One region of the Micromonospora echinaurantiaca genome, then DNA from elsewhere that is predicted to be linked to it. Evidence: predicted binding sites of a transcription regulator. Region 1 holds the regulator's gene; the other holds the start of a gene.
The links. Region 1 encodes HrcA, which represses chaperone genes, less so after heat shock. Its sites were predicted from a motif close to GGTTNGCACNCTCNNNNNGAGNGTGCNAACC; they were not measured.
Positions count from the first base shown of each region.

Region 1 (14,717 bases):
CCGCCTGCTTGGCCGCCACCTCGGGGCAGAGCACGATGTCGCCGAGCAGGGCGGGCTCGCCGCCCGCGGCGGTGGCCTCCCCCGGCCCGTGGTCGACGCTGCCTTCGTCCATGGGGAAGGCGAGCACGTCGGTCGGCCCGTCGCCACCCATCCAGCGGTGGTTGAGCTCGGTCATGTAGTCGACGTCGACCAGCAGCACGGAGAGCTCGGCGAGGGGGTTGACCCCCATCTCGTCGAGGGCGTGCCGGGCGACGGCGAGCACGGCGTCGGTGTCGACGTCGACACCGGACTCGTTGGCGATCTCGATGGACAACTGTCTTCCTCTGTCTAGCGGCGCCGGCCGGCGCGGCCGCCCTGGGCGGCCCGCCCCGGCACGGCGCGCACGCTCTGCGCCTGCTGGTTCTCCCGCTCGGCGTCCCAGCGGGCGTACGCGTCGACGATCTCCCCGACCAGCCGGTGCCGGACCACGTCCGAGCTGGAGAGCTGGGCGAAGTGCACGTCCTCGACGTTCGCCAGGATCTCCCGGACCACCCGCAGGCCGCTGGTCGTGCCGCCGGGGAGGTCCACCTGGGTCACGTCGCCGGTGACGACGATCTTGGAATTGAAGCCCAGCCGGGTGAGGAACATCTTCATCTGCTCGGGCGTGGTGTTCTGCGCCTCGTCGAGGATGATGAACGCGTCGTTGAGCGTCCGGCCGCGCATGTACGCCAGCGGCGCGACCTCGATCGTGCCCGCCGCCATCAGCTTCGGGATCGAGTCCGGGTCGAGCATGTCGTGCAGCGCGTCGTAGAGCGGACGCAGGTAGGGGTCGATCTTCTCGTTCAGGGTGCCGGGCAGGAAGCCGAGCCGCTCCCCCGCCTCGACCGCCGGCCGGGTGAGGATGATCCGGTTGACCTGCTTGGCCTGGAGCGCCTGGACGGCCTTCGCCATGGCCAGGTAGGTCTTGCCGGTACCGGCCGGGCCGATGCCGAACACGATGGTGTGCACGTCGATCGCGTCGACGTAGCGCTTCTGCCCCAGCGTCTTGGGACGGATGGTGCGGCCGCGCCGGGAGAGGATGTTGAGCGTCAGGACCTCGGCGGGCCGCTCGGCGCTGCCCTGCTCGAGCATGCCGACGGTACGCCGGACGGCGTCTGTGGTCAGGGTCTCGCCTTTCTCGATGAGTTCGAGCAGCTCGCTGAAGAGCCGCTCGGCGAGGGCATTGTCCGCCGGGGCGCCGCTGATCGTGATCTCGTTACCTCGGACGTGCACGTCGCTGTTCACCGAGCGCTCGACCAGTCGCAGGATCTCGTCACCCGCGCCGAGCAGGTTGACCATGATCTTGGAATCGGGGACCGTGATCCTGGTCTGCACCCGAGGCGGGCCGGGAGGTGGGGTGCCGGTCATAGGTCGGGCCGAGGGGCCCTGCGCCACCTGCTCTCGAATCAGCGCCGGCCCTGCTGGCGCGGCGTGCGGACGTTACACCCATCGTATCGGTTCAACACGGGTGGCACCTCGCCCATTTCCGCCGCCCCCGGGTCAGCTTCCGGCGCGGAAGTCGTACCGCTCGAAGGTCTCCTGGGTGCGGGTGAACCGGTACGTCGCCCAGTGCATCCGGACCACCGTGCCGCGCTCGTCCCGGGTCAGCCGGAGCAGCTCACCGACCTCCCGGCCGGACACCGTGCGGTAGACGTCCGGCTGGTCCGGCAGCGGCGCGAAGACCGCCGGCGGCTTCCCCGCCGGGTCGTCGGCGCCCCGCGCCCGCAGCGCCCCGTCGTGCCAGGAGAAGACGTACTCGAAGCCCTCGCCCCACCAGCGGCCGAGCAGCCCGCGTACCCCCTCGGGGGCGGGCGGGCCCGGCCGCCACGGCTCGATCTCGGCGGGGTCGTGCTCCACCGCCGCGTTGAGCAGCCGGTGGGTCAGCTCGAACAGCTCCGCCGCGGTGCCGGAGGAGCCGAGCACCGCCGCGCCCATCGCGCCGGCGGTGCCCTCGCCGCCCCGCCGGCCGTAAACGGCGGCCAGGAAGCCGGGCATCGCGCCGTCATGCCCGACGTGCATGATCCGCCGGCCCTGCGGGACCAGGATCAGCCCGAGCCCGAAGCCGCCGGACCAGAGCGTCTCGTCGGTCATCGTCACCGGCCAGCGCATCTCGTCCAGGGTCGCCGGGGCGAGCACCCGGCCGGCGGCGTCGAGCGCCGCGGGGTCGGCCAGGAAGGCGGCCCAGCGCGCCATGTCGCCGGCGGTGCTCCAGAGCTGGGCGGCCGGACCGACCGCGCCGAAGTCGGTCGGCGGCTCCGGGTGCGCCTCGTCGGAGTACGTGTCGACCAGGAAGCCCGTCGCGGCCCGCCGACCGGGCGCCACCGTGGTGTGGGTCAGCCCCAGCGGGGTCAGCACCCGCTCGGTCAGCACCTCGGCCCAGGTGGCGCCGCGCAGCTCGCCGACCATCCGGCCGAGCAGCGCCATGCCGAGGTTGGAGTAGTGGTAGCGGCGGCCCGGCGGCAGCACCCGCTCGGCGCGGGCCAGGTCGGCGAGGAGCGCGTCGGCGTCCGGGGCGCGCAGGGTGTCCCAGACGTCGCCGTACGGCTCCCGTTGCAGGCCGGCGGTGTGCGACAGCAGCCGGCGGACGGTCAGCTCGCCGTGCGCCGGCAGGTCGAGGTGTCGGCCGATCGGGTCGTCGAGGTCGAGCAGGCCGTCGTCGCGGCACTGCAGGGTCAGCACGGCGGTGAAGGTCTTGGTGACCGAGCCGATCCGGAACCGGGTCTCCGGGTCGAGCGCGGTGTCGTTGCCGGTCCAGCCGACCGTGCACTGCCACAGCGGCCGGTCGGACCGGTGCAGCGCCGCCGACACCGCCGGCACCCGCGCCTGCGCCTGCACCCACCGCACCATCCGCCCGAGGCGGTCCCCCACATCCGTCACCCGGGCAGTGTAAGGAGGAGCGGCGGGCCGGCGGGCGGCGACGGGTCAGCGGCAGAGCATCGGGCCGAGCGGCGCGCCGCCGAGCAGGTGCGCGTGCGCGTGGAAGACCTCCTGGCCGCCGTACGTGCCGGTGTTGAACATCAGCCGGAACCCGTCGCCGAGCAGCCCCTCGTCCTCGGCCACCGCGGCGGCCGTGGCGAGCACCGCACCGGCCAGCGCGGGGTCGCCCTGGCCGAGGGTGGCCACGTCGGCGTAGTGCTCCTTGGGGATCACCAGCACGTGCACCGGCGCCTTCGGGTCGATGTCGCGGAAGGCGAGGGTGGTGTCCGTTTCCCGGACGATGGTGGCCGGGATCTCCCCGGCGACGATGCGGCAGAACAGGCAGTCGGCTCCCATTCGGGCATGTTATGCGCTGCGCCGGGGGCCGGTGAGCAGGGCCGGACCGCTCCGGCATGATGGCCGGCGTGACTTCACGGGCGGTACTGGTGACGGGGGGCTCGCGCGGCATCGGGCGGGCGGTGGTCAGGGCCTTCGCGGCCGGCGGCGACCGGGTGGCGATCCACCATCGGGAGTCGGCGGAGCTGGCCGAGGAGTTGCGCGCGCAACTGCCCGGCGACGGGCACGTCGTGGTCCGCGCCGACCTCGCCGACCCGGACGCGGTCCGGGCGATGGTGGACCAGGCCGCCGAACGGCTCGGCGGGCTGGACGTGCTGGTGAACAACGCGGGCGTGTTCGGGCCCGCCGACCCGCCGCACCCGGTCTTCGAGAGCAGCTACGAGCAGTGGCGGCAGCGCTGGCGCGAGGTCCTGGACACCAACCTGTTCGGCGCGGCCAACGCCACCTGGTGCGCCGCCCAGCACATGCGCGGGCGCGGCGGGCGGATCGTCAACGTCTCCTCGCGCGGCGCCTTCCGCGGCGAGCCGGGCAACCCGGCGTACGGGGCGAGCAAGGCGGGGTTGAACGCGATGGGCCAGTCGCTCGCGGTGGCGCTGGCCCCGTACGGGATCGCGGTGGCCACGGTCGCGCCCGGTTTCGTGGCTACCGACATGACCAACGAGCACCTGAAGGCCGAGCGCGGCGCGGCGGTCCGGGCGCAGAGCCCGTTCGACCGGGTCGCCCGCCCGGAGGAGATCGCCGCCGCTGTGCACTGGCTCGCCTCCCCCGAGGCCGAGTGGGCCTCCGGCACCATCGTCGACCTCAACGGCGCCTCCTACCTGCGCAGCTGACCGGGCCCGACCCGCCGCGCGGCTCCGGGACGCCGCCATGGCCGCTGCCCAGGGCTGATCAACTGCTCGGTGCGGTCGGGGGTGCTGCGGGCGGAACGGCTACCAGCGGTGCAGGCGGGCCGACAGCACGGCGAGCGCGGCCACTCCCGCCGTCGAGGTGCGCAGCACGGCGGAGCCGAGGCGCACCGGGCGGGCGCCGGCCGCGGTGAACGCGTCCAGCTCGGCCGGGGCGATGCCGCCCTCCGGGCCGACCACCAGCACGATCTCGCCGGCATCGGGCAGCTCGGCGGTGGTCAGCCGGTCGGCGGCCTCCTCGTGCAGCACGAACGCGGCGGCCGCGCCGGCGATCCGGCGGGCCACCGTGCCGGTGGACTCGTCCGGTGCCCCGGCGACCACCGGCAGCCAGGCGCGGCGGGCCTGCTTGGCGGCCTCCCGGGCGGTCGCCGCCCACTTCTCCCGGGCCCGTACGCCCCGGTCGCCGCGCCACTGGGTGACCGAGCGGGCCGCCGCCCACGGCACGATCTCGTCCACCCCGACCTCGGTCATCGCCTGCACGGCCAGCTCGCCCCGGTCGCCCTTGGCGATGCCCTGCACCACCACCAGCCGCGGCACGGACGCGTCGACGTACCCCCGGGAGCGGATGTCCAGTTCCAGGCTGCCCCGGCCGACGGCGGTGACCACGGCGGTGGCCGTGCCACCGTGCCCGTCGGCGAGCAGCAGTTCCTCGCCGACCCGCAGGCGCTGCACCGTGGCGGCGTGGTGGCCCTCCGGGCCGTCGAGGGTCAGCGAGTCGGCGGTCGGCAACGATTCGACCAGGAACAGCGGCGCGGACACCGGCTCAGGCTATCGGCCGCGCCGATGGCCGGGGCGGTGAGGCGGGCGACGGCCGGTCACCCGCGCCGCGCCCGCCGCCCGCTGACGGCCGCGGCCGCCCCTACCCGGGGCGCGGCCGCGGCCGCGCCGAGCCCGGGGCGCGGCGCGGCGTGCCGGGCGGATCAGGCGTGGCCGTTGAAGGCGTCGCGCATCCGGGAGAAGAAGCCGCCCTGCTTGGTCAGCTCGGCGACCTCCTCGCCCCGGGTCTTGGCGAACTCGCGCAGCATCCGCTCCTGCTCGGCGTCGAGCTTGGTGGGGGTGCGCACGTCGAGGTGGACGTAGAGGTCGCCGCGGCCGGTACCGCGCAGGTGCGGCACGCCCCGGGCGCGCAGCCGCAGCGTGCTGCCCGGCTGGGTGCCCGGCTTGACGTCGACGGTCTCCTCGCTGTCCAGCGTCTTGATGGTCAGCCGGGTGCCGAGCGCGGCGGCGGTCATCGGCACGGTGACCCGGCAGTGCAGGTCGTCGCCCTTGCGGGAGTAGACGTCGTGCGGCCGCTCGTGGATCTCCACGTAGAGGTCGCCGGCGGTGCCGCCGCCGGGGCCGACCTCGCCCTGCTGGGCCAGCCGGATCCGCATGCCGTCCTCGACGCCGGCCGGGATCTTCACGGTCAGCGACCGCCGGGTGCGGACCCGGCCGTCACCGGCGCAGGTCGGGCAGGGGTGCGGGATGGTGGTGCCGTAGCCCTGGCAGACCGTGCACGGGCGGGCCGAGACCACCTGGCCGAGGAAGGTGCGCTGCACCGACTGCACCTCGCCCCGGCCGCCGCACGCCTCGCAGGTGGCCAGGTGGGTGCCGGCGGCCGTGCCGGCGCCGGAGCAGGTGGTGCAGAGCACGGCGGTGTCGACGGTGATCGGGGCCTCCACGCCGAACGCCGTCTCGTGCAGGTCCAGCTCCAGCCGCAGGATCGCGTCCGCGCCCGGCCGGGTACGCGGCCGCGGCCCGCGGGAGCCACCCGCGCCGCCGAAGAAGGCGTCCATGATGTCCTGAAAGCCGACGAACGGGCCGGCGCCGCCGGGCCCCCCGGGGCCGCCCGCGCCCCCGCCACCCGGGGCGAGCGGGTCGCCGCCCAGGTCGACGATCTGCCGTTTCCGGTCGTCCGAGAGGACCTCGTACGCGGCGTTGATGTCCTTGAACTTCTCCTGGGCCTCCGGATCCGGATTGACATCCGGGTGGTACTGCCGCGCCAGCTTGCGGTAGGCGCGCTTGATCTCGTCGTCGGAGGCGTCCCGGCTCACGCCGAGAATGCCGTAGTAGTCCCTGGCCACTGCGTTCCGTGTCCTCATGTTCGTCTCGCGTTGCGCCGGTCGCCGGCCGGAACCGGCCGTCGGTACTGCCTGGTCAGTTCTGGGCCAGCAGGTCGCCCACGTAGCGTGCCACGGCCCTCACCGTGGCGATGGTGCCGGGGTAGTCCATCCGGGTCGGCCCCAGCACGCCGAGACCACCGACGATGGTCGAACCGGGGCCGTAGCCGGTGCTGACCACCGAGGCGGCGCGCAGGTTGTCGATCTCGTTCTCGTCGCCGATCCGGACCCGCAGCGTGCTCGGCTCGACCTCGCCGATCAGCTTGAGCAGCACGACCTCCTCCTCGAGCGCCTCGAGGATGGGCCGCAGCGAGCCCTGGAAGTCGAGCAGTCCGCCGCGGGTCAGGTTGGCCGTGCCGGCCAGCGCGATCCGCTCCTCGTGCCGCTCGACCAGCGTCTCCAGCAGCACGGTGGAGAGGGTGGCCATCGCCGGCCGCAGGTCGGGCGTGGCCTCGTCGACCAGCGCCTGCACCAGCGGCGGGGTCTCCGACAGCCGGGTGCCGACCAGCTTCTCGTTGACCAGCCGGCGCAGGTCGAGGACGTCGTCGGCCGGAATCGGGCCGGGCATCTCGACCAGCCGCTGCTCGACCCGGCCGGTGTCGGCGATCATCACGAGCATCAGCCGGGTGGTGGAGATCGGCACCAGCTCCAGGTGGCGCACCGAGGAGCGGGCCAGGCTCGGGTACTGCACGACGGCGACCTGCCGGGTCAGCTGCGCCAGCAGCCGCACCGTGCGGTGCACCACGTCGTCGAGGTCGACCGCGCCGACCAGGAACCGCTCGATCGCCCGGCGCTCGGCCGGGCTGAGCGGCTTGACCCGGGACAGCCGGTCCACGAAGAGCCGGTAGCCGCGGTCGGTAGGCACCCGGCCGGCACTGGTGTGCGGCTGCCGGATGTAGCCCTCCTCCTCCAGCACGGCCATGTCGTTGCGCACCGTGGCCGGGGAGACCCCGAGCTGGTGCCGCTCGACCAGCGCCTTGCTGCCGACCGGCTCCTGCGTGGCGACGTAGTCCTCGACGATCGCGCGCAGCACCGCGAGCTTGCGGTCGTCGAGACCCATCTCCCCACCTCCTGTCGCAACGTCGGCCGGCGGCGCACTGCCGGCCGCGCGGCGCGTCCTGGCACTCGACTGTAGCGAGTGCCAGTCTACGTCGGCGGGCCCGCCGACGCGATGATCAAGACGGACCACCGGTGCGCCCGCGCCGGCCGATCATCCGGACAAGCCGGTCGATGTCGCTCTGGTGCGTCCTTGCCGGCTGCCCCTACCGTGACGTGCATGACTGAACCGCCTCGCCCCCCGGGAGCCGACGGCCCCGGCGCACCGCCGCCGGACCCGACCGCTCCGTCGGCCGTTCCCGGCCCGCCGGCCGGTGACGAACCCACCGCACCACTGTCCGGGGCGTCGGCCCCGGGCGGCTATCCCCCGCCCGGTGGCTATCCGCCGCCCACCGGTGACCAACCGCCGTCGGGTGGCTACCCTCCGCCAGCCGGCGCTCCCCCGTCCGGTGGCTACCCGCCGCCCGGTGGCTACCCCCCGGGGCCCGGCTACCCGGCCGGTGGCGGCTACGGCCCACCCGCCGGCTACGCCAACAACGAGGACAAGACCTGGGCCCTGATCGCCCACTTCGGCGGCGCGGCGGGCGTGATCATTGGCGGTGGCCTGCTCGGCTGGCTGGCGCCGCTCATCGCGATGATGGTGCGCGGGCAGCAGTCGCCGACCGTCCGGGCGCACGCCGTCGCGGCCCTGAACTTCCAGCTCACCTGGACGATCGTCAGCGTGCTGAGCTGGGTGGTCACGCTGGTCACCTGCGGGATCCTGTTCTTCGTCCCGATGCTCGTCTGGCTGGTGCCGCTGATCTTCGGGATCATCGGCGGGTTCAAGGCCAACGAGGGCGTGCTCTACCGCTACCCGATGACCTACAGCTTCACCAGGTGACCCGGGCCGGCCGCTCCCCCGGCCGGCTCCGGGCAGCCCCGGTCAGGGCAGCAGGTCGCGCACCACGGCGTCGGCGAGCAGCCGCCCGCGCAGGGTGAGCACGGCCCGGCCGGCCGCGTACTCGGGCGCGGCGAGCAGCCCGTCGGCCAGCGCCCGCTCGGCGCCGGCCCGGCCGGCCGCGTCCAGGCTGGCCAGCGGCAGCCCGTCGGCGAGCCGCAGCCGGAGCATGACGTCCTCGGTGTGCGCCTCGTCGGGGGTGAGCACCTCCCGGGCCAGGCCGGGCGACCGCCCGGCGGCGAGCCGCTGGGCGTACGCCGTGGGGTGCTTGACGTTCCACCAGCGCACCCCGCCGACGTGGCTGTGCGCCCCCGGGCCGAGGCCCCACCAGTCCGCGCCGGTCCAGTAGAGCAGGTTGTGCCGGCACCGGCCGGCCGGCGTGCGGGCCCAGTTGGAGACCTCGTACCAGGCGAAGCCGGCGGCGGAGAGCGCGGCCTCCGCAGCCAGGTAGCGGTCCGCTGCGACGTCGTCGCTGGGGTACGGCAGCTCGCCTCGGCGCATCCGGGCGGCCAGCCGGGTGCCGTCCTCCACGATCAGGGCGTACGCGCTGACGTGGTCGACCCCGGCCGCCACCACCTGCGCCAGCGAGGCGGCAAAGTCCTCCGCGCTCTCCCCCGGCGTGCCGTAGATGAGGTCCAGGTTGACGTGGTCGAACCCGGCGTCGCGCGCCTCGGCCGCGGCGGCGGTGGCCCGGCCGGCGCTGTGCGTCCGGTCCAGGATCGCCAGCACGCCCGGCGACGCGGACTGCATGCCCAACGAGATCCGGGTGTAGCCGGCCGCGCGCAGCGTCTTGAGCGACTCCGGGGTGACCGACTCGGGGTTGGCCTCGGTGGTCACCTCGGCGTCGGCGGCCAGCCCCCAGGTGCGGTCGATGCCGTCCAGGATCCGGGCCAGGTCGTCGGCGGGAAGCAGGGTCGGGGTGCCGCCGCCGACGAAGACGGTGTCCACCCGCGGCGGCGGGGCGTCGCCGAGCACCCGGGCGGCGAGCGCCAGCTCGGCCAGCACGGTGTCGGCGTAGCTCTCCCGGCTCGCCCCGCCGCCCAGCTCCGCCGCCGTGTACGTGTTGAAGTCGCAGTAGCCGCAGCGGCTGGCGCAGAACGGCACGTGCACGTACACGCCGAAGCCACGCGCGCCGACCGCGCGGGTGGCGGTGGCGGGCAGCGAACCGTCGACCGGGACGGGTTCGCCTTCTGGAAGGACGCCGGGCATGGCCACTAGTGTGCCCGCATGACCTCTCCCGACGCGCTGGTGCGGGTCGCCACGACCCGTGGGGTGACCACCCTCACCCTGGACAGCCCGCACAACCGCAACGCGCTCTCCACCCCGCTGATGACCGAGCTGCTCGCCGGCCTGGCCGCCGCGGTCGCCGACGACACGGTCCGGGTGATCGTGCTCGACCACACCGGCCCGGTCTTCTGCTCCGGCGCCGACCTGAAGGAGACCGCCGCCGCGTACGCCAGCGGAACGGTGCCGGCGGGCATGCTCGGCGACGTGCTGGCCGCCGTCTGGGAGTGCCCGAAGCCGGTGCTGGCCCGGGTCGCCGGGCCGGCCCGGGCGGGCGGCCTCGGCCTGATCGCTGCGGCCGACCTGGCCGTCTGCGCCGAGGAGGCCACCTTCGCCTTCACCGAGGTGCGGATCGGGGTGATCCCCGCGGTGATCTCGGCGACCGTGCTGCCCCGGCTGCACCCGCGGGCGGCGGCGGAGCTGTACCTGACCGGGGACACCTTCGACGGCCGCCGGGCCGCCGAGATCGGCCTGGTCACCGCCGCGGTGCCGGCCGACGGGCTGGACGCGGCGGTCGCCCGGTACTGCGACTCGCTGGTCCGTGGCGCGCCGGCCGCGCTCGCCGGGGCGAAGCGGCTGCTAGGCCGGCCGCCCGCCACCGACCTGCGCGCCGAGATCGCCGACCTGGCCGAGCTCTCCACCGGGTTCTTCCTCTCCGACGACGGTCGGGAGGGCGTCCTGGCGTTCCGGGAGAAGCGTCCGCCGCGCTGGGTGGCCGAGCTGGACGAGGCGGCGGAGGTTTCCGGATGACGCCTCCCGGGGCGGGCCGGATGTCCAGGTGAGGAACCTGCCGGAACGGGAACCTTCCGGTCACTCATCGGCCGGGGCACGCAACCCCGGGGCCGGGCCCGATCCGGTCGGACGACCCGGACGGGCCGTCCGGGGACGTACGCTTGTCGGGCTGTCGAACAGGGGGTGTGGGTGCGAACTCGGGCAGTCGTGGCGGGTGGAGTCGTCCTCGTGCTCGTCGCCGTGATCGGGGTCCTGTACGTCGTCCGCCAGTTCGGCGAGGGGCTGCGGCTGCCGCTGGCCAGCCGCACCTGCAAGGTGCAGGCCGACGGCGAGGTGGCGCTGGACGGCGACCAGATGGCCAACGCGGCGACGATCGCGGCGATCGGGATCCAGCGGAAGATGCCGGAGCGGGCGGTGGTGGTGGCGCTGGCCACCGCGTACCAGGAGTCCGGCCTGCGCAACCTCGACGGCGGCGACCGCGACTCGATCGGGCTGTTCCAGCAGCGGCCGAGCCAGGGCTGGGGCACTCCCGCGCAGATCCGCGATCCTCGGTACGCGGCGAACCGGTTCTACGCGGCTCTGAAGAAGGTGCGCGGTTGGGAGCGGATGCGGGTCACCGACGCGGCGCAGAAGGTGCAGCGGTCGGCCTTCCCGGAGGCGTACCAGAAGTGGGCGGACGAGTCCCAGGTGCTCACCCGGGCGCTGCTCGGGCACGCCACCGGCGCGGTCGCCTGCACGGTGGGCCGGGATCCGGTGCTGCGCGGCACCGCCGCGACGGCAGCGTTGACCCGCGGGCTGGCCCTCGACTGGGGCCTGGCCGCGTCGGTCGCCGCTACCGACCTGACCGGCCTCAGCGTGCCCGCCGCGGACCAGCGCGGCGGCTGGCGGTACGCGCACTGGCTGGTCTCCCACGCCAGCGACCACGGATTGAAGCGGGTGCGCTTCGGCGACCTGGAGTGGACCGCCCGGGGCGGCACCTGGAACCGGGTGACCGACGGCTCCCCGGAGGAGTCCCGGGTGGTGGCGGAGGTCTTCGCCGAGGGGTGACGGACCCCGATCTCCTTACCCGCAGTCACCGCACAAACCGGCATTCCCGGCGATAGCCCCGACGTGGCCGTTCGAGGTATACCCACCGCATTCGTACCACTGCCCATGGTCCGACCGCCGCCTCGGCGGCGGGTCGGGCATTCCCGCCCGCCCTTGCAGCGCGTTACGATCGGCGGCCTGTGCCAGCAATGGTTTCGCCTCATGGGGAGGGGTACGACGTGGCGTTCGACTACGGCGACCGGACCGGTTACGAGCCGATCAGCGACACTGACCGTAAGGAGTTCCACGAGCAGGGCTTCATGCTGCTGCGGAACGTCCTGACGGAGGACCACCGGGCGGCGCTGGAGGCGGCGGTCGACCGCGTCTACGCCGAGGAGAAGGCCAAGGGCAACACCACCAAGGACGGCACCCTGCACCTGCTGGGCTTCCTGAACCGGGACGAGCTCTTCGGCGACCTGCTCACCCACCCGATCGCCTTCCCGTACATGTGGGGGCTGGCCGGGTGGAACATCTACAGCCACCACAACCACCTGGACGTGACCCCGCCGGCGCTGGAGCCGGAGAAGCCGTACTGGGGCTGGCACCAGGACGGGTACCGGCAGAACTCCGACCCGGAGACGATGGACCCGAACCTCCCCCGGCCGATGTTCTCGCTGAAGGTCGCCTACGTGCTCTCCGACCTGTCGGAGACCGGGCGCGGCGCCACCAAGGTCATCCCGGGCAGCCACCTGTGGAACTCGCTGCCCCGCCCGGCGGACACCACTGTGCACAACCCGGACCCGGAGGGCACGGTGGAGATCACCGCCAACCCGGGTGACGCGTTCATCTTCGACCGCCGCCAGTGGCACTCCCGGTCGACCAACCTGTCGACCATCACCCGCAAGATGCTCTTCGTCGGCTACACCTACCGGTGGATCCGCCCGCTGGACGAGCTGCACATCGACAAGGACGGCGAGTGGTGGGCCAACCGCACCCCGGTGCAGCGCCAGCTCTGCGGTGAGGGCACGCACACCGCGAACTACTGGGGCATCAACTGGGACGGCTACATCGACGACGAGATCCCGCTGCGCAAGGAGCTCAAGGAGCGCGGTCTGCTCGACCGCAGCATCCCCTGGCTGCGCTGACCCGACGCCGGACGGGCCCCCTCCCCTCGCGGGACGGGGCCCGTTCCGCTCTTCCGGACTTCCTTCACACCGACGTAAGGCCGGTCAGCGGGGCGCGCGGCCGGCCAGCCGGCGGCGGGCCTTCTCCCGGATCGGCTCGGGCAAATCCGGGGCGTCCAGCAGTCGGGGCAGCAGCTCCGGCTCCAGGTTGAGCGCCCGGAACACCTCGCCGATGGTCACCCCGTGCGCCGGACGCTCAATCACCTCGACCGGGTCGCCCGCGCCGACCTCGCCCTCCCGCAGCACCCGCAGGTACGCCCCGGGCAGCGCGCGTACGGTGAACCGCTTGATCAGATCGGGTACGCCCCAGAAGCCGGCGAAGGTGGTGCACGGGGTGCGCGGCTTGGTCACCTGGAGCAGCACCGACCCGATCGCCCACTGCTCGCCGATCACCGCCCCGGTCACGTCGACCGCGGCGGTGGTCAGGTTCTCGCCGAAGCCGCCCGGGCGGATCGCCCGGCCCAGTTCGGCGGCCCACCAGGCGGCGTCCTCCTCGGCGTAGGCGTAGACGGCCTGGTCCGGCCCGCCGTGGTGGGCCCGCTCGCCGATGAAGTCGCCGGCCACGCCCTCGGTACGGATCAGCACCGGGCCGTCCACCGGCCGCTTGTCGATGCCGCTGCGGCCGCTCGGATCGCCCGCCCACTCCGCCTCGGTGACGATCCCGAGGTTCACCGCCGCCAGCCTGCCCGTCATGGTGATCAGCCTAGTCAGGCCCCGCCGCTCAGCCCTTCACGGCGCCGGCGACCAGGCCGGAGACCATCCGGCGCTGCACCAGCAGGAAGAAGATGATCACGGGCAGGGTGAACAGCGTGGAGGCGGCCATCACCGGCCCCCAGGCGGTGTCGTCGCGGCCGAAGAAGAAGGTCATCGCCACCGGCAGGGTGTAGCGGTCCTGGTCGTTGATGAAGGTCAACGCGAAGATCAGCTCGTTCCAGGCGGTGATGAAGGAGAAGATGCTGGTCGCCACCAGGCCGGGCGCCACCAGCGGGAAGAGGATCCGGCGGAAGATCTGGGCCCGGCTGGCCCCGTCGATCGCGGCCGCCTCCTCCAGTTCCTTGGGCACCGCGGCGACGAACCCGCGCAGCATCCAGACCGCGAACGGCAGCGAGAAGCCGAGGTAGGTGAGGATCAGGCTGGGCAGGGTGTTGTAGAGCCCGAGCCGCTGGATCATCAGGAACAGCGGGATGACCAGCGCCTCCAGCGGGATCATCTGCACCACCAGCAGCATGATCAGGAAGCTGGTCCGCAGCTTGAACCGGAACCGGGCCACCGCGGTCGCGGCGAGCAGCGCGACCAGGCCGCTGAGCAGCACGGTGGAGACCGCGACCAGCGCGCTGTTGAGGAAGAAGTCGGCGAAGGTCACCCCGGGGATCAGGTTGCCGGTGAGGATCTCCCGGTAGTGCGCCAGGGTCGGCTCGCTCGGCACCGGCCGGGGCGTGCTGGCGAAGATCTCCGAACTCGGCTTCAGCGAGGTGGCGATCATCCAGTAGACCGGGAAGGCCGCGAAGAGCGCCACCAGCAGACCCGCGCCGTTGAGGGCGATCCGCTTCACGCCTACGCTGCCCGCGCGTCGCGTCACGCGTCCTCCTCCTGCTTGAGCACCATGCGGACGTAGAAGCCGGTCACCACGAGCAGGATCAGGGTGAGGATCACCGCGATCGCCGCGCCCAGGCCGTACTTCGGCGGCGGCGAGAACGCCTCGGCGTACGAGTAGATGGCGAGCATGAACGTCGGCCGGTCCTGGGTGCCGCCGGCGAGCACGAACTGCTGGGTGAAGACCTTGAAGTCCCAGATGGTGGAGAGCACGATCAGGATCCCGAAGACCGGCCGCAGCAGCGGGAAGGTGATCCGCCAGAACACCTTCCACGGGCCGGCCCCGTCCACCCGGGCCGCCTCGTGCAGCTCACTCGGTACGCTCTTCAGCCCGGCCAGCACGCTCACCGCGATGAACGGGAACGAGTGCCAGACCACCACCAGGGTCAGGATCGAGAAGAACAGCAGGGGCGAGTTGAACCAGCCGTAGCCGGTCCAGTCGCTGCGGCCGAACAGGCTCATCGAGAGCCCGTCGGGCAGGGCGTTGAAGAGCCAGGTGACCAGGCCGCTGGTGTCGTCGAAGATCCACTTCCAGACGATGGTGCCGGTCAGCGCCGGGGTGGCCCAGGCCAGCATCACGCAGCTGGCCACGAACGCGGCCATCTTCCGG
Region 1 is NZ_LT607750.1:693,776-708,492, reverse strand. Features, by position in the region: gene ybeY (rRNA maturation RNase YbeY) at 1-313, opposite strand, end outside; gene GA0070609_RS03295 (PhoH family protein) at 328-1,386, opposite strand; gene GA0070609_RS03290 (serine hydrolase domain-containing protein) at 1,519-2,895, opposite strand; gene GA0070609_RS03285 (histidine triad nucleotide-binding protein) at 2,941-3,291, opposite strand; gene GA0070609_RS03280 (SDR family NAD(P)-dependent oxidoreductase) at 3,360-4,121, shown strand; gene GA0070609_RS03275 (16S rRNA (uracil(1498)-N(3))-methyltransferase) at 4,221-4,955, opposite strand; gene dnaJ (molecular chaperone DnaJ) at 5,117-6,259, opposite strand; gene hrcA (heat-inducible transcriptional repressor HrcA) at 6,333-7,355, opposite strand; gene GA0070609_RS34770 (DUF4870 domain-containing protein) at 7,572-8,231, shown strand; gene hemW (radical SAM family heme chaperone HemW) at 8,274-9,497, opposite strand; gene GA0070609_RS03250 (enoyl-CoA hydratase family protein) at 9,516-10,322, shown strand; gene GA0070609_RS03245 (hypothetical protein) at 10,488-11,351, shown strand; gene GA0070609_RS03240 (phytanoyl-CoA dioxygenase family protein) at 11,570-12,475, shown strand; gene GA0070609_RS03235 (MOSC domain-containing protein) at 12,560-13,207, opposite strand; gene GA0070609_RS03230 (carbohydrate ABC transporter permease) at 13,236-14,066, opposite strand; gene GA0070609_RS03225 (carbohydrate ABC transporter permease) at 14,090-14,717, opposite strand, start outside.

Region 2 (14,717 bases), 2.1 Mb from region 1:
CGGCGGTACGCGTGATCGACACCTTCAACGCGGCCGAGAACGCGCACATGGTGCGGATCAACGAGCAGCTCGGCTTCCGCCCGGTCGACGGCTGGACCGACTGGCAGCTGACGATCTGAGTTGTGACACGGGCCTACTGATTTTGGTGTCACCTGTTGCATGATGGCGGGCATGACGGAGACCCCGCACCCCCTGTACGACAGGCACGCCGACACCCTCGACCGGGCGCTGACCGCGATCACGGAGCGCGGGTACTGGTCCGCCTACCCCGAGTCCCCCAGCCCCCGGGTGTACGGCGAGACCGCCGCCGCCGACGGCAAGGCCGCCTTCGAGGCGTACCTGGGCGGCGACTTCCCCCTCGACCAGCCGGGCACCGGCGACCGGGTCGCCACCGAGACCAGCCCGTTCGGCGTGCCGCTGGACGTCCGCTACCCGCACGCGGGCGCCGACGAGCTGGTCGCCGCCGCGACCGCCGCGCTGCCCGCGTGGCGCGACGCCGGCCCGCGGGCCCGGGTGGGCGTCTGCCTGGAGATCCTCGACCGGCTGCACAAGCACATCTTCGAGCTGGCCAACGCTGTGCAGTTCACCAGCGGGCAGGCGTTCGTGATGGCCTTCCAGGCCGGCGGCGCGCACGCCCTGGACCGGGCGCTGGAGGCGCTCGCCTACGCGTACGCGGAGATGACCCGGCACCCGGGGACGGCCGGCTGGGAGAAGGCGGCCGGCAAGGGCGACCCGCTGCGGATGACCAAGACCTTCCACGTGGTGCCCCGCGGAGTGAGCCTGGTCATCGGCTGCAACACCTTCCCGACCTGGAACTCCTACCCGGGGCTGTTCGCCTCCCTGGTCACCGGCAACCCGGTGATCGTCAAGCCGCACCCCCGCGCCGTCCTGCCGCTCGCGATCACCATCAGGTACGCCCGCGAGGTGCTCGCCGAGGCCGGCTTCGACCCCAACCTGGTGCTGCTGGCCGCCGAGGCCCCGGGCGAGAAGCTCGCCTCGACACTGGCCCTGCACCCGGCCGTGAAGATCGTCGACTTCACCGGCTCCACCGAGTACGGCGACTGGCTGGAGGCCAACGCCCGGCAGGCCGCTGTCTACACCGAGAAGGCCGGCCTGAACACGGTGGTCATCGACTCCACCGACGACTTCGCCGGGATGTGCCGCAACCTCGGCTTCACGCTGACCCTCTACAGCGGCCAGATGTGCACCACCTCGCAGAACATCCTGATCCCCGCCGGCGGCATCGAGACCGACCAGGGGCACAAGAGCTTCGACGAGGTGGCCGGCGGGATCGCCGCCGCGGTCGGCAAGCTCACCGCCGACCCGGCCCGCGGGGTGGAGCTGACCGGGGCGGTCGTCAACGACGGCGTGCTGGAACGGCTGGACGAGGTGACCAAGGTCGGTGAGCCGGTGCTGGAGTCGCGTACCGTCGAGCACCCGGCCTTCCCCGGCGCGGTGGTCCGCACCCCGACGGTGGTCAAGGTCGGCGCGGACGACACCGCGACCTACGGCCGGGAGTGGTTCGGGCCGATCTCGTTCGTCATCCCCACCGACTCGACAGCGCACAGCCTGGAGATCATGCGGAAGACCGTCGGCGAGAAGGGCGCGCTCACCGCCGGCGTCTACTCCACCGACGAGGCGGTGCTGGACGCCGCCGAGGCGGCGGCCATCGAGGTCGGGGTGCACCTGTCCTGCAACCTGACCGGCGGGGTGTTCGTGAACCAGTCGGCGGCCTTCTCCGACTTCCACGGCAGCGGCGCCAACCCGGCGGCGAACGCGGCGCTGACGGACGGGGCTTACGTGGCTAACCGGTTCCGGATCGTGCAGTCTCGTCGGCATTCCTGAGGTTGAGGGGTTTCCGGGGCAGCCACCTGGGTTGCGGTTGGGGTTTCCGGGGCAGCCACGTGGGTTGCGGTTGGGGGTTTCCGGGGCAGCCCGCCCCGCTCTGGGCGGTCAGGCTTGATCCCGACGCGGGGCGGACTGCCCCGGAAACCCTTCCGGGTCGGCCTGCGTCGGGACCCTGCGCCCTGGGGGTGTTGATCTTTCGGGGTGCTGCCTTGGGTTGGGTCTACCGTCAGCGGGGTTAGGCGGGGCGGCGCATTTGGAGTTCGGTCAGGGCGGGGATGGTGGGGTGGGGCACCCGGACGCCGGTGTCGACGAAGCCCAGCCGCTGGTAGGCCCGGTAGGCGCGGTCGTTGCCGACCACCACCTCCAGCATCAGCTCGGGCCGGCCGCACGCCCTTGACCACTGCGCCACCGCCTCGACCAGTTCGGCGAGCAGTCCACTGCCGCGCCAGGTCGGGGTCACGTAGACCGCGTAGATCACGGTGAGGCCGGGCTCGGCCGGGATCGTCGTGCCCCCGGCGTGCCCGACGAACCGGCCACCGGGGTCGGCCACGAACTGCGCGGTGTCGGTGCCGGTCGAGGTGTACGCGACCCGTGCGGCGAATTCGGCGTGCGGCCGGGCCGCCGCGTCGGCCAGGGTCTCCAGGAACGCCAGCGGCGCGTCGGCGAGCATCTCCAGGCGCAGCGCCCGCATCCGGGCGGCGTCCCGCGGCCGGACCCGCCGGACCTCCGCCACCCGGCGGCCCGGCCCGCCCGGATCGCTGGTCATGCCCGCATGCCTACCACAACGACGTACGACGATCCCGACGAGCCGGCGATCAAACGGAATACGCCCGATTTGTGGTCGTGCACCGTGGTCACGCCTCGTGTAGCGTGCGATTTCGGTCACCCTTTCAGCGGTCGTCGCCGATCGCCGAACGGTGGCCCCGGGATGCCGGCGTGCCGGCCTCCGGGTTGTGGTACGCCGCGCAGAGTGAGGAAGTGCACCGTGGCACAGGGCACCGTGAAGTGGTTCAACGCCGAAAAGGGCTACGGCTTCATCGCCGTCGACGGCGGGCAGGACGTCTTCGTCCACTTCTCCGCGATCGAGATGGACGGCTACAAGGCGCTGGACGACGGCCAGCGGGTCGAGTTCGAGATCGCCCAGGGCCAGAAGGGGCCGCAGGCCGAGCGGGTGCGCGTCATCGCCTGATCCGGCGCCCCCACTTTCCGACGCGCCGGGTCGGCGGGGCTGCGGTGCGACCACCGCACCAGGAAAGATCGTGAGCCGTTCCAGCTGTCGCTGAGGAGGGTTCATGTCCGACCAGCCGCCCCCGGACGCGTCGTCCCCTACCCCGGGAGTCTCCGGAGCGGGCGACCCTGCTCCGGGCGCCAACCAGCCGGCGGAGCCGTCCGGTGCCGGTCAGTCCGGGGGCCCGACCGCCCCGCTGCCTCCGGCCGACCAGCCGGGGGACCCCACGGCGTCGCAACCGCCCGGAGCGATCGGCCCGGCCGCCCAGCCGGCCCAACCGTGGGACCCGGCCGCGCCGCAACCACCCGGAGCGCAGCAACCCCAGGCGTGGGATCCCGCCGCGCCGCAGGCGTGGCCGGGTGGCGTCACCCCGTACGGTCCGCGGGGCTGGCCGCCGGCCGCCGGCGGGCCGGGCTGGCCGACGCCGCCCACCGGCGGGTTTCCGCCCGGCGGGTATGGCGTGCCCTGGTATCCGCAGCCGGCGCTCGGCCAGCCGGGCTGGTATCCACCCGGCTACGGCTTCGACCCGACCGACCAACTGGTCACCCCGCCCGGGGCGGGGGTGTCCGGCTGGTTCGACCGGTGCGTCGGCGCGGTACGCCGGGGCTGGCGGCTGCTGCTGCCGATCCTGCTGCTCACCCAGGTGCTGCCGGCGGCGGCGCTGTCGGTGATCAGCCTGCTGGTCGATCCGTCGGCCGAGTGGGACGCCACGGCCAGCCAGGACCCGAACGCGCTGCCGGACACCTTCCTGACCGACCTGGCCACCCTGCTCGGCGTGCTGATCGGCGGCAGCCTGCTCTTCGGCCTGGTGCAGAGCGTGGGCTGGGCCGCCGGCAGCTGGGTGGTCGCCCGGCAGGCGGCCGGCGAGCCGGTCGGGCTGGGCGCGGCGCTGCGGTACGGCCTGCGCCGGGCGTTCGGGCTCTGGGGCTGGACCCTGCTGACCGGCCTGATCGTGGCGCTCGGTGTCTGCCTCTGCGTGATTCCCGGCATCTACTTCGCGTTCGCGCTGAGCATGGCCGGCCCGGTCTGGCTCTTCGAGCGCCAGGCACCGATCGGCCGGGCCTGGCGGATGTTCCACGACCGGCTGGGCCTGCTGCTCGGCCGGGTGGCGATGGTGGTCGCCGCGGTGATCGTCGGGTCGATGGTGGCCGGCGTGGTCGAGGCGGCCGGGACGGTGCCGTTCGGCACCACCCCGTTCGACTCCGCGGGCTCGGCGGTCGGCGTGACCATGGTCATCCTGGCGGCCGCGGTGCTGGCCCTGCCGGCGCACGTCGTGCAGCTCGTCGGCCTGGTGGTCACCTACGCCGAGCAGCGGGCCCACGAGGGCCCGGTGAACGCGGCCCGGCTGGCCGGCGAACTCGGCTGACCGGGGCGGTCGTGCTTGCACTCGCCCAGGGAGAGTGCTAAACAAGTCATTGGCACTCGCAACCTGTGAGTGCCAATGGTCGGGGCGGTGGGGCCGCGGCCACGCCAGCGGGACAACCGCGGGCGAGGCGCGTGGCCGGTCGTCGCGGGCTATCCGGCCCGGCCGAGGAGGCGTCGCCGTCATCCGGTGGCGACGTCCCAAGGTGCGTACACCAGGCGGCCCATCCGGGACACACACTCGGGTGGCCCGTGAGTGTCCAGGAGGACAACGCCGTATGGCCAAGATGATCGCGTTCGACGAAGAGGCGCGCCGCGGCCTCGAGCGGGGCATGAACCAGCTCGCCGACGCCGTGAAGGTGACGCTCGGCCCCAAGGGCCGCAACGTCGTGCTCGAGAAGAAGTGGGGTGCCCCCACCATCACCAACGATGGTGTGAGCATCGCCAAGGAGATCGAGCTCGAGGACCCGTACGAGAAGATCGGCGCCGAGCTGGTCAAGGAGGTCGCCAAGAAGACCGACGACGTGGCCGGTGACGGCACGACGACGGCGACCGTCCTGGCCCAGGCCCTGGTTCGTGAGGGCCTGCGCAACGTGGCCGCCGGCGCCAACCCGATGGCCCTGAAGCGGGGCATCGAGGCCGCCGTGGCCAGCGTCTCGGAGGAGCTGCTCAAGCTCGCCAAGGACGTGGAGACCAAGGAGCAGATTGCTTCCACCGCCTCCATCTCGGCTGGTGACACCAGTGTCGGCGAGATCATCGCCGAGGCGATGGACAAGGTCGGCAAGGAAGGCGTCATCACCGTCGAGGAGAGCAACACCTTCGGCCTGGAGCTGGAGCTCACCGAGGGTATGCGCTTCGACAAGGGCTACATCTCCGCGTACTTCATGACCGACCCGGAGCGTATGGAGGCCGTCTTCGACGACCCGTACATCCTGATCGTCAACAGCAAGATCTCGTCGGTGAAGGACCTGCTCCCGATCCTCGAGAAGGTCATGCAGGGCGGCAAGCCGCTGCTGATCATCGCCGAGGACCTGGAGGGCGAGGCCCTGGCCACCCTGGTGGTCAACAAGGTCCGCGGCACCTTCAAGTCGGTCGCCGTCAAGGCGCCGGGCTTCGGTGACCGCCGCAAGGCCATGCTCACCGACATCGCCATCCTCACCGGTGGCCAGGTCATCAGCGAGGAGGTCGGCCTCAAGCTCGACGCCGTCGGCCTCGACATGCTGGGCCGCGCCCGCAAGGTCGTGGTGACCAAGGACGAGACCACCATCGTCGACGGCGCCGGTGACGCCGAGCAGATCCAGGGCCGGGTGAACCAGATCCGGGCCGAGATCGACAAGAGCGACTCCGACTACGACCGGGAGAAGCTGCAGGAGCGCCTGGCCAAGCTGGCCGGCGGTGTTGCGGTGATCAAGGTCGGCGCGGCCACCGAGGTCGAGCTGAAGGAGCGCAAGCACCGCATCGAGGACGCCGTCCGCAACGCGAAGGCCGCCGTCGAGGAGGGCATCGTCCCGGGTGGTGGCGTCGCGCTGGTGCAGGCCGGCAAGACCGCCTTCGACAAGCTGGACCTGACCGGCGACGAGGCGACCGGCGCGCAGATCGTCAAGATCGCGCTGGACGCCCCGCTGCGGCAGATCGCCGTCAACGCCGGCCTCGAGGGCGGCGTGGTCGTCGAGCACGTCCGCAACCTGGAGGCGGGCCACGGCCTCAACGCCGCCAACGGCGAGTACGTCGACCTGCTGGCCGCGGGCATCATCGACCCGGCCAAGGTGACCCGCTCGGCGCTGCAGAACGCGTCGTCGATCGCGGCGCTGTTCCTCACCACCGAGGCCGTCGTGGCGGACAAGCCGGAGAAGACCCCGGCCGCCCCGGCTGGCCCGGGTGGCGGGGACATGGACTTCTGAGTCCAGTTCCGACCGGAAACGGGGCGGGCCGCTGACGCGGTCCGCCCCGTTTTCGTCGTCAGGTGGGCAGCGGGCGCTGGTTACGCCGCTTCTGTGCCCGGTCGTACGGCGGCCGGAGCTGGATCGGCGCGTCGACCATCTCCAGCGGCTCCTCGGCCTCGGCCTCCTCGGCGCCGGCCATCTCCGCCAGTTGTTCGGCGTCGCCGTAGTCGAGCCGGTCGAACGGCAGTTGCCCGGGGAGTTCGCCGACCGGGGTCCAGGTGACGGGCTGGACGTCGTCGGTATGTTCGTCGTCCGTGGTCATGGCTGCCTCCTCTACCGAAACCGTAGGAGGCGGCGGTCGGCGCGGTGGCTGAACGGCGTTATCGGGATCTATGTCCTGTTCGCCCCTGTCACCTGTCGAGCGTCCTGCGGTACAGGAAGAAGACCCGCTCGATCCGGGCACCCGCGCTGCCCGAGTAGAACCGCACCGGCCCGACCCAGCCGATCTGCGCCGCGGCCAGCCCGGCCGTGTGCTGGTCGCGCAGGCAGCGGCGCAGCAGCACCCCGCCGATGCCGGAGCCCTCGGCCGCCGGGGCGGTGCCCATCGGCCCGAACCAGCTCGGCCGGCTCGACCCGTACGCGGCGAAGCCGAGCACCTCGCCGTCCCGCTCCGCCAGGTGGCAGCCCGCCCCGTCCCGGCCGACCGAGCCGAGCAGCTCGGCATCCCAGGAGCCGCCGAAGGTGGACCGGGCGAACGCGGTCAGCGCCGGCAGGTCGGCGGGCTCGGCCCGGCGGACGGTGATGCCCTGCCCGGCCAGCCGCCGCTCGGCGTCCTCGGTGGACCGCAGCGCCGGCGATCCCTCGTACGACAGGTCGGCGGTCATGTTCCAGGCCGTCCGGTCCTGCCGGTAGCCGAGCGCCAGCGCGGCGCAGACCGCCGGGGTGTACCGCACGTCGACGCCGGGCCAGGCGTAGTGGGGCGGGTTCCCGGCCAGCAGCACCTCGGCCACGCCCAGCCCGGCGAGCCGCCGCTCGGCGTGCCCGAGCAGCGCCCGCCCGACACCCCGGCGCCGCACGCCCGGGTCGACCGCCACCAGGTCCACGTGCCCGAGCCGGGGGTCGGTGGCGACCGAGCAGATCAGCGCCCCGACCAGGTCTCCGTCCCGGTACGCGCCCAGCGCGACCACCGGCCGGTCCGCGCCAGCCCGGGTCCACAGGGTGGCCACGATCTCGGCGGCCTCGGCCGCGTCCTCCGGCAGGTCCAGTGCCCGCCGGCACAGCTGCACCACGGCCGGCGCCCGGTCGGCGCTCAGCTCGACGATCTCCGCGTCCATGGTGGCCGACCCTAGATCACCGGGTACCGGGGTGCGCAAGGGCCGCGCAGCGACCACCGGGGCTCCCTGGCCGGTCAGGAGCGGGCGGCCCGGACGGCGGCGTACGCGTCGACCAGACCGGCGCCGGTGATGTTCCGGTCGCCCCCGCAGGCGTCGGCCGGGTCGCGGGAGCGGTAGCTGGCGATCGCCGGAGTGGCCGTCTCCCGCAGCAGCTGCCGGGTCCGGGCCAGGTCGCCGACCAGCGCCGGGTTCGCCGACCACATCAACGCCACCACGCCGGCCACCTGCGGGGTGGCCATCGAGGTGCCGTCGAGCCGGGCGTACCCGCCGCCGGGCATCGCGGAGACCACCTCGGCGCCCGGCGCCACCAGGTCCGGTTTGGCCGCGCCACCCGGCGCCGGCCCGCGCGAGGAGAAGCTGGTGACCCGGCGCTGCCGGTCCACCGCCCCCACGGTCAGCACGTCCGGGTACGGCGCGGGCGGGTCGTCGATCGACCCGCAGTACGGCCCGGTGTTGCCGGCGGCGGCCACCACCAGGATGCCGGCGGCGTCCAGCGCGGCGGTGGCCGGGCGGAGCACCCGGGGGTCGCAGCCCTCGATCGACGGGCAGCCCCACGAGTTGGTGAGGATGTCCGGCGCCCGGGACGGCCGGCCGTCGGTGAACGGGTCCCCGCCGGGCGGGAAGGGCGCCAGCATGAACTGGAGGCAGTCCAGGTAGTATGCCGGGTTGCCGAGGTTGCGGTCCAGGTTGACGCAGCCCACCCACTGCGCGCCGGGGGCCACCCCGAGGCCGCCCCGACCCACGGCGCTGCCCACCGTGTGGGTGCCGTGCCCGCCCCGGTCGGCCGGCGCGCGGGTGCCGTTCCACGGGTCGTACCAGGAGTCGTCGCCGCCCCGGAAGCCGCCGGCGAGTGCCGGGTGCCCGCCGTCCACCCCGGAGTCGGAACTTCCCACCACGACGCCGGAGCCGTCCACGCCGAGCTGCGACCAGACCCGGTCCGCGCCGATCAGCCGGATGTTCCACTCCGGACCGGTCGGGGCGGGGGCGGTGCCCCGGCTGACCCCGGCGGGCGCCGGCAGTGGCCGCAGCCGCTGGCTGACCAGCACCCGGTCCACCTCCGGCCGGCCGGCGAGCCAGGCGCGCATCCCCGGGCCGCCGGCCACCTCCACCGCGTTGACGAGGTAGTACGGGGTGTACGGCAGCCGGAGCCGGCGCAGGTCGCGGCGCAGCCCGGCCTGGCTGCGGTCGGCGGTGGCCACCAGTCGGCGGTAGACCTCGGCCGCGCGGGCGTCCCGGCCGGCCCGCCCCGGCGCGCCGGCCGGCAGCCCGGTCAGGTCGGCCTGCTCGCGCAGCACCACCAGCAGCCGCTCGCCGTGCAGGCCGGGCTGGCCGGGGCCGGCCGCGATCACCCCGGTCGCCACCAGCAGGGTCGCGGCGGTCACCGCGGCCACCCGCCGGCTCGGCGTGCGGCCGCGCGGCCGGGCCAGCAGCACCCCGTACGCGACGGCCAGCAGCGCCGCGACGGCGAACCCCGCGCCGGCGGCGGCCGCCACCCAGAACGGCACGTCGCGGGTGTTGGTGAGGACCAGGCTGATCTCTTCCGGGTCGGTGAAGGCCAGCGGGCCGAGCACGGCGAGCCCCACCAGCCAGCCGGCCGGGGCACGGTCGGCGGCCCGGCCGGCGCCGGGGCGGCGGGCCGCCGCCTGGAGAGCGGCCAGCGCGAAGCCGGCCGGCGGCAGGGTCAGCAGTAGCGGCAGCTGTGCCCCGGACTGGCCGATCCCGGCGGCCAGCAGCAGCAGTGCCACCCCGGCGACCAGCCCGCCGACCAGCACCAGCCGGGCCGGCCGGGGCGGCTCGCCGACCGCGAACGGGGCCCAGAAGCCGGCGTCCAGCAGCGCCCCGGCCAGCGCGCCGAGGGCGGCCGCCGCCAGCGCGGCGAGCCCGGTCTCCAGCGGCCCGCCGAGCGCGCCCAACCAGACCCAGGGCAGCAGCAGCACCAGCCCGGCGGCCACGCCGAGCAGGGTGAGACCGCCCGGCCGGCGGCCCCCGGCGGCCCCCGCCGGTTGACCCGCCGGGGGCGGGGCGCCTACCGCGCGACGGCGGGCCAGCCGGGCCAGGACGGTGGCGGCCAGCGCGGCGGTGCCGGCCAGTGCCGCGAGGTACGCCTCGTGGTGCACCGGCGGGATGGCGCGGAGCAGCCCGAGCGTGGCGAGCACCAGCACCCCGGCCAGCCAGGCGCGGCCGGTGGCCCGGACCGCCGCCGAGCGGGGCAGCAGCGCCAGCAGCAGCGCGGGCATGCCGGCCAGCAGGACGGCCGGCAGGCCGAGCGCCGGCCAGAGCCATGGCAGCCGGTCCAGCCCGCTGGCCAGCAGCACCTGGTCGGTCAGCCATCCACCGGCCTGGGTGAGCACGGTGCACCCGACGATCCAGCCGCCGGCCAGCGCGGCCGCCACCACCGCCCACGGGCTGGGCCGGGCCGGGCCGGGCGGGGGCTGCGGCACGTACGGACCGGTGGGTGACGGGGGACCGACCTGCATCCCCAGACAGTACGGCCCGAGCGCCGCCTGCCGCCGGAGTGCCCGCGACGGTTACGGTGGACGGGTGCGCGACCCGAACGTGTCCCGATCAGTCGCCGGTCAGCTCTCCCCGGAGCGCCGCGCCGACGACCTGCGCCGGCTCCGGGCCGAGCGGTTCGACGTGCTGGTCATCGGCGGTGGCGTGACCGGCGCCGGCGCCGCCCTGGACGCCGCCTCGCGCGGGCTGAAGGTGGCCCTGGTGGAGGCGCGCGACCACGCCGCCGGCACCTCCAGCCGCTCCAGCAAGCTGATCCACGGCGGGCTGCGTTACCTGGAGCAGTTGGAGTTCCACCTGGTTCACGAGGCGCTCACCGAGCGCGGCCTGCTCGCCACCCGGCTGGCGCCGCACCTGGTCCGGCCGGTGCCGTTCCTCGTCCCGCTGCCCGCCGGTCGGGGCGTACGCGACGTGCCGGGTCGGCTCTTCCGCCGCTCCTACTACGGCGCCGGGGTGGCCACCTACGACGCCTTCGCGGGCGTCTTCGGCGGCGGCCGGGGCATGCCGCTGCACCGGCACCTGACCCGCGAGGGCGCGCGGCGGGTCTTCCCCAGCCTGAAGGCCGAGGGGCTGGCCGGCGCGATCCGCTACTACGACGGCCAGGTCGACGACGCCCGGCTGGTGGTCACCCTGGCCCGCACCGCGGCCAGCCTGGGCGCGACCGTGGTGAGCAGCGCCCGGGCGGTCGGGTTGATCCGGCAGGCCCGCGAGGTGACCGGGGTCCGGGTGCGCGACCTGGAGGCGCCCGCCGGTTCGCCGGACGCCGAGTTCGAGGTGCAGGCCCGCACCGTCATCGCCGCCACCGGGGTGTGGAGCGACGACATGTCCCGGATGCTCAACGACGTCGGGCTGCGCCCCGGCATCCGGGTCCGCGCCTCCAAGGGGGTGCACCTGGTGGTGCCCCGCTCGGCGATCACCGGCGAGACCGGGCTGATCCTGCGCACCGCGACCAGCGTGCTCTTCGTCATCCCCTGGGGCGGGCACTGGATCATCGGCACCACGGACACCGACTGGCGGCTCGACCGGTCCCACCCGGCCGCTTCCGCCCGCGACATCGACTACCTGCTCCAGCAGGTCAACACGGTGCTGGACCGGCCGCTCACCCGGGACGACATCGAGGGCGTCTACGCCGGGCTCCGGCCGCTGCTGGCCGGCGAGGCCGACTCCACCTCCAAGCTGTCCCGCGAGCACGCGGTCTTCGAGCCGATGCTCGGGCTGCTGCTGGTCGCCGGGGGCAAGTACACGACGTACCGGGTGATGGCCTCGGACGTGGTCGACCGCGCCGCCCGCCGGCTCGGCGGCGTACGCCCGTCGCGCACCGCCGACCTGCCGCTGCTCGGGGCGGACGGCTACGCCGCGATGTGGCGGGACCGGGCCGACCTGGCCCGCCGGCACGGGGTGCCGGTCGGGGTGGCCGAGCACCTGCTGGAGCGCTACGGGACCCTCACCCTCGACCTGCTCGCGCTGATCGACGCCGATCCGCTGCTCGCCTCCCCGCTGGCCGGCGCGCCCGAGTACCTGGCCGCCGAGGTGACCTACGCGGCCCGGGCCGAGGGGGCGCTGCACCTGGAGGACGTGCTCACCCGCCGTACCCGGATCTCCTTCGAGACCAGTCACCGGGGACTGGAGTCGGCCGAGCACGCCGCCGAACTGATGGGCGCGGTGCTCGGCTGGGACGCGGCGACCCGCGCCCGCGAGGTGGAGAACTACCGGGCCCGGGTGGCGGCCGAGCGGCAGTCGCAGCAGATGCCGGACGACGTGGCGGCCGACGCGGCCCGGCTGGGCGCGCCCGACGTACGGGGCGGCTTCGTCCGGGACCGGGGCTCCGACGGCGACGCGGCCGAACTTCCCTCCTCGTCACGGTAACCTAACCGGCCGGTAACGTTACGCAACGATCTCGGTACGCGCGACGGGTTCCGGCGCTACCTACGGTGGGGTAGGTTGCGGCGCGTGGTCCCCGCTTTCCGGTTCCGTCTGGTTTCGTTCTCCGTCGCTGCCCTGCTGGCCGTCAGCCTCGCCGGCTGCACAAGCCCCGGCAACGCCGACGACGAACCGACACCGCGACCGGCCGAGTCGATGGCGGTGCAGCCGGGGCTGGGCGGCGCGGCGACCGTCGGGAAGGGCAAGGTCAGCCTGCTGCAGAAGCTCGGCTCGAACGGCCCGCTGCGCACGCTGAACGTGGAGCCGGACGGCCGGTGGGAGTGCATCGACTGCGCCGGCGACGGGGTGACCTCGTCCGGCGCGCTCGGCGCCGAGCAGGTGCAGCGGCTCCAGGTGCTGCTCGACGACCCGCGGCTGCCGCAGGAGACCGATCAGGCCCGGCAGTACCGGGTGACCTGCATCGACGCGCTCACTTCCAGCCTGCTCACCTCGGTCGGCATGATCACCACCCAGGACTGCCCGGGCGAGGAGCAGCCGCTGGTGGCGTACGAGATCCTGCTGCTGCTCACCCAGGCCACCCCCGCCGAGCCCACCGCCTGACGCGAGCGGGGCCGGACGTCGGCGCGGCTCGCCAGAACCGGGGGCGCCGATGGCGGCGGGTCAGAGCACCTTGCCGGGGTTCAGCAGGCCCGTCGGGTCCAGCGCGGCCTTGACCGCCTGGTGCACCCGGACCCCGACCGGGCCGATCTCGCGGGCCAGCCAGTCCCGCTTGAGCAGGCCCACCCCGTGCTCGCCGGTGCAGGTGCCGCCCAGCGCCAGGCCGAGCCGCATGATCTCGTCGAAGGCGCGCCGGCCCCGGTCCAGGCTCGCCGGGTCGGCCCGGTCGACCACGATGTTCGGGTGCATGTTGCCGTCCCCGGCGTGCCCGACCACGCCGATCGGCACGTCGCACTCGGCAGCGATCCGGGCCACCCCGTCGAGCAGCGCGGCCAGCGACCCGCGGGGCACCGCCACGTCGTCGATGACCAGCCCGCCGTTGCCGCCCGGGAAGGCGTCCGCGGCGAACTTCTCCATCGCCGGGTGGGCCAGCCGGCGGGCCTGCAGCAGCGCCGCCGCCTCGACCGCGTCGGTGGCCGCGTACACCTCGTCGGCACCGGCCGCGGTGCAGACCTCGGCCAGCACGGCCAGGTCGTCGGCGGCCCGGGAGCCGGTGTCGGCGGCGGCCAGCAGCAGCGCCTGGGCGTCCGTGCGCAGCCCCATCGGCCGGTACGCCTCGATCGCCCGCAGGTGCGTCTGGTCGAGCAGTTCCAGCAGGCTGGGGGAGAGGCCCCGGGCGGCGATCCCGGCCACCGCGTCGCCGGCCGCCGCGGTGGACGGGAAGACCGCGACCAGGGTCAGCGACTCCGCCGGGGCGGGGCGCAGCGCCACGGTCACCTCGGTGATGATTCCGAGCGTGCCCTCCGAGCCGACGAAGAGCCGGGTGAGGTCGTAGCCGGCGACCCCCTTGGGGGTCCGCCGGCCGGTGCGCAGCACCTCGCCGGAGGCGAGCACCACCTCCAGGCCGAGCACGTACTCGGTGGTGACGCCGTACTTGACGCAGCACATGCCGCCCGCGTTGGTGGCGACGTTGCCGCCGATGGTGGAGGACTCCCAGGAGCCCGGGTCGGGCGGGTACCACAGCCCCTGCTCGGCCACCGCGGCGGCGAGCGCCGCGTTGACCACCCCGGGCTGGACCACGGCGAGCCGGCTCACCGGGTCGATCTCCCGGATGGCGTTCATCGCGACCGTGCTCAGCACCACCGCGCCGTCCACCGCGTTCGCCGCGCCGGCCAGGCCGGTCCGTGCGCCCTGCGGCACCACCGGTACGCCGTGCCGGGCGGCCGCCCGGACCACCGCGGCCACCTCCTCGGTGCCGCGCGGCCGGGTGACCACCAGCGGGGTGCCGGCGGCGCAGAGGTCCGCCTCGTCCCGCTCGTGCATCCGGAGCAGGTCCGGGTCGGTCAGCACCGCGTCGTCGCCGAGCGCGGCCCGCAGGTCGTCGAGCAGGGGGGATCCGGCCATGCGGGGAAGGCTACGGTCGCCGTCAGGCGATCATCAACCGCACCGGGGCGGGCTAGATTTGCCGCCATGCTGTATCTGGACCGGCCCGGCTGGCCGTGGCGGGGGCGGCTCTGGTCGCATCTGATCAGCGACGTCTCCCTCGCCGAGCTGCACGCCTTCGCCGAGATGCTGGGCGTGCCGCGCCGGGGCTTCGACCGGGACCACTACGACATCCCGGCCGAGCGGTTCGCGGCGGCGGTCTGGCTGGGCGCCCGGGTGGTGCCGAGCCGGGAACTGGTCCGGCTGCTCCGCGCGGCCGGCCTGCGCCGGCCGAAGCACCTGGTCAGGTCGGCTCCCGAGCGGGCGCCGGCCCGGTCAGCGCGTTCAGCTCCCGGGTGAGGTTCGCCCGGGCGGCGGCCTCCCAGCGCCGGGCCAGCGGGGGCAGCCGGAACAGCGCCGGCAGAGCCAGCAGGCCGGTCAGCACCCGGGCCCGTCCGGCCCGGAAGGCCGGTTCGGGCACGTGCCCGTACTCCCGGCGGACGGCGGCGACGTACCGGTCGTACGCCGGCC
Region 2 is NZ_LT607750.1:5,819,811-5,834,527, reverse strand. Features, by position in the region: gene GA0070609_RS26330 (GNAT family N-acetyltransferase) at 1-119, shown strand, start outside; gene paaN (phenylacetic acid degradation protein PaaN) at 172-1,845, shown strand; gene GA0070609_RS26320 (GNAT family N-acetyltransferase) at 2,084-2,614, opposite strand; gene GA0070609_RS26315 (cold-shock protein) at 2,834-3,037, shown strand; gene GA0070609_RS26310 (hypothetical protein) at 3,537-4,442, shown strand; gene groL (chaperonin GroEL) at 4,717-6,339, shown strand; gene GA0070609_RS26300 (hypothetical protein) at 6,398-6,643, opposite strand; gene GA0070609_RS26295 (GNAT family N-acetyltransferase) at 6,732-7,655, opposite strand; gene GA0070609_RS26290 (S8 family serine peptidase) at 7,730-10,192, opposite strand; gene GA0070609_RS26285 (glycerol-3-phosphate dehydrogenase/oxidase) at 10,272-12,092, shown strand; gene GA0070609_RS26280 (hypothetical protein) at 12,177-12,707, shown strand; gene GA0070609_RS26275 (FAD-binding oxidoreductase) at 12,768-14,168, opposite strand; gene GA0070609_RS33715 (DUF4031 domain-containing protein) at 14,235-14,546, shown strand; gene GA0070609_RS33710 (HD domain-containing protein) at 14,491-14,717, opposite strand, start outside.
Region 2: the regulator HrcA is predicted to act here: its motif matches at 4,490-4,520, upstream of groL (chaperonin GroEL).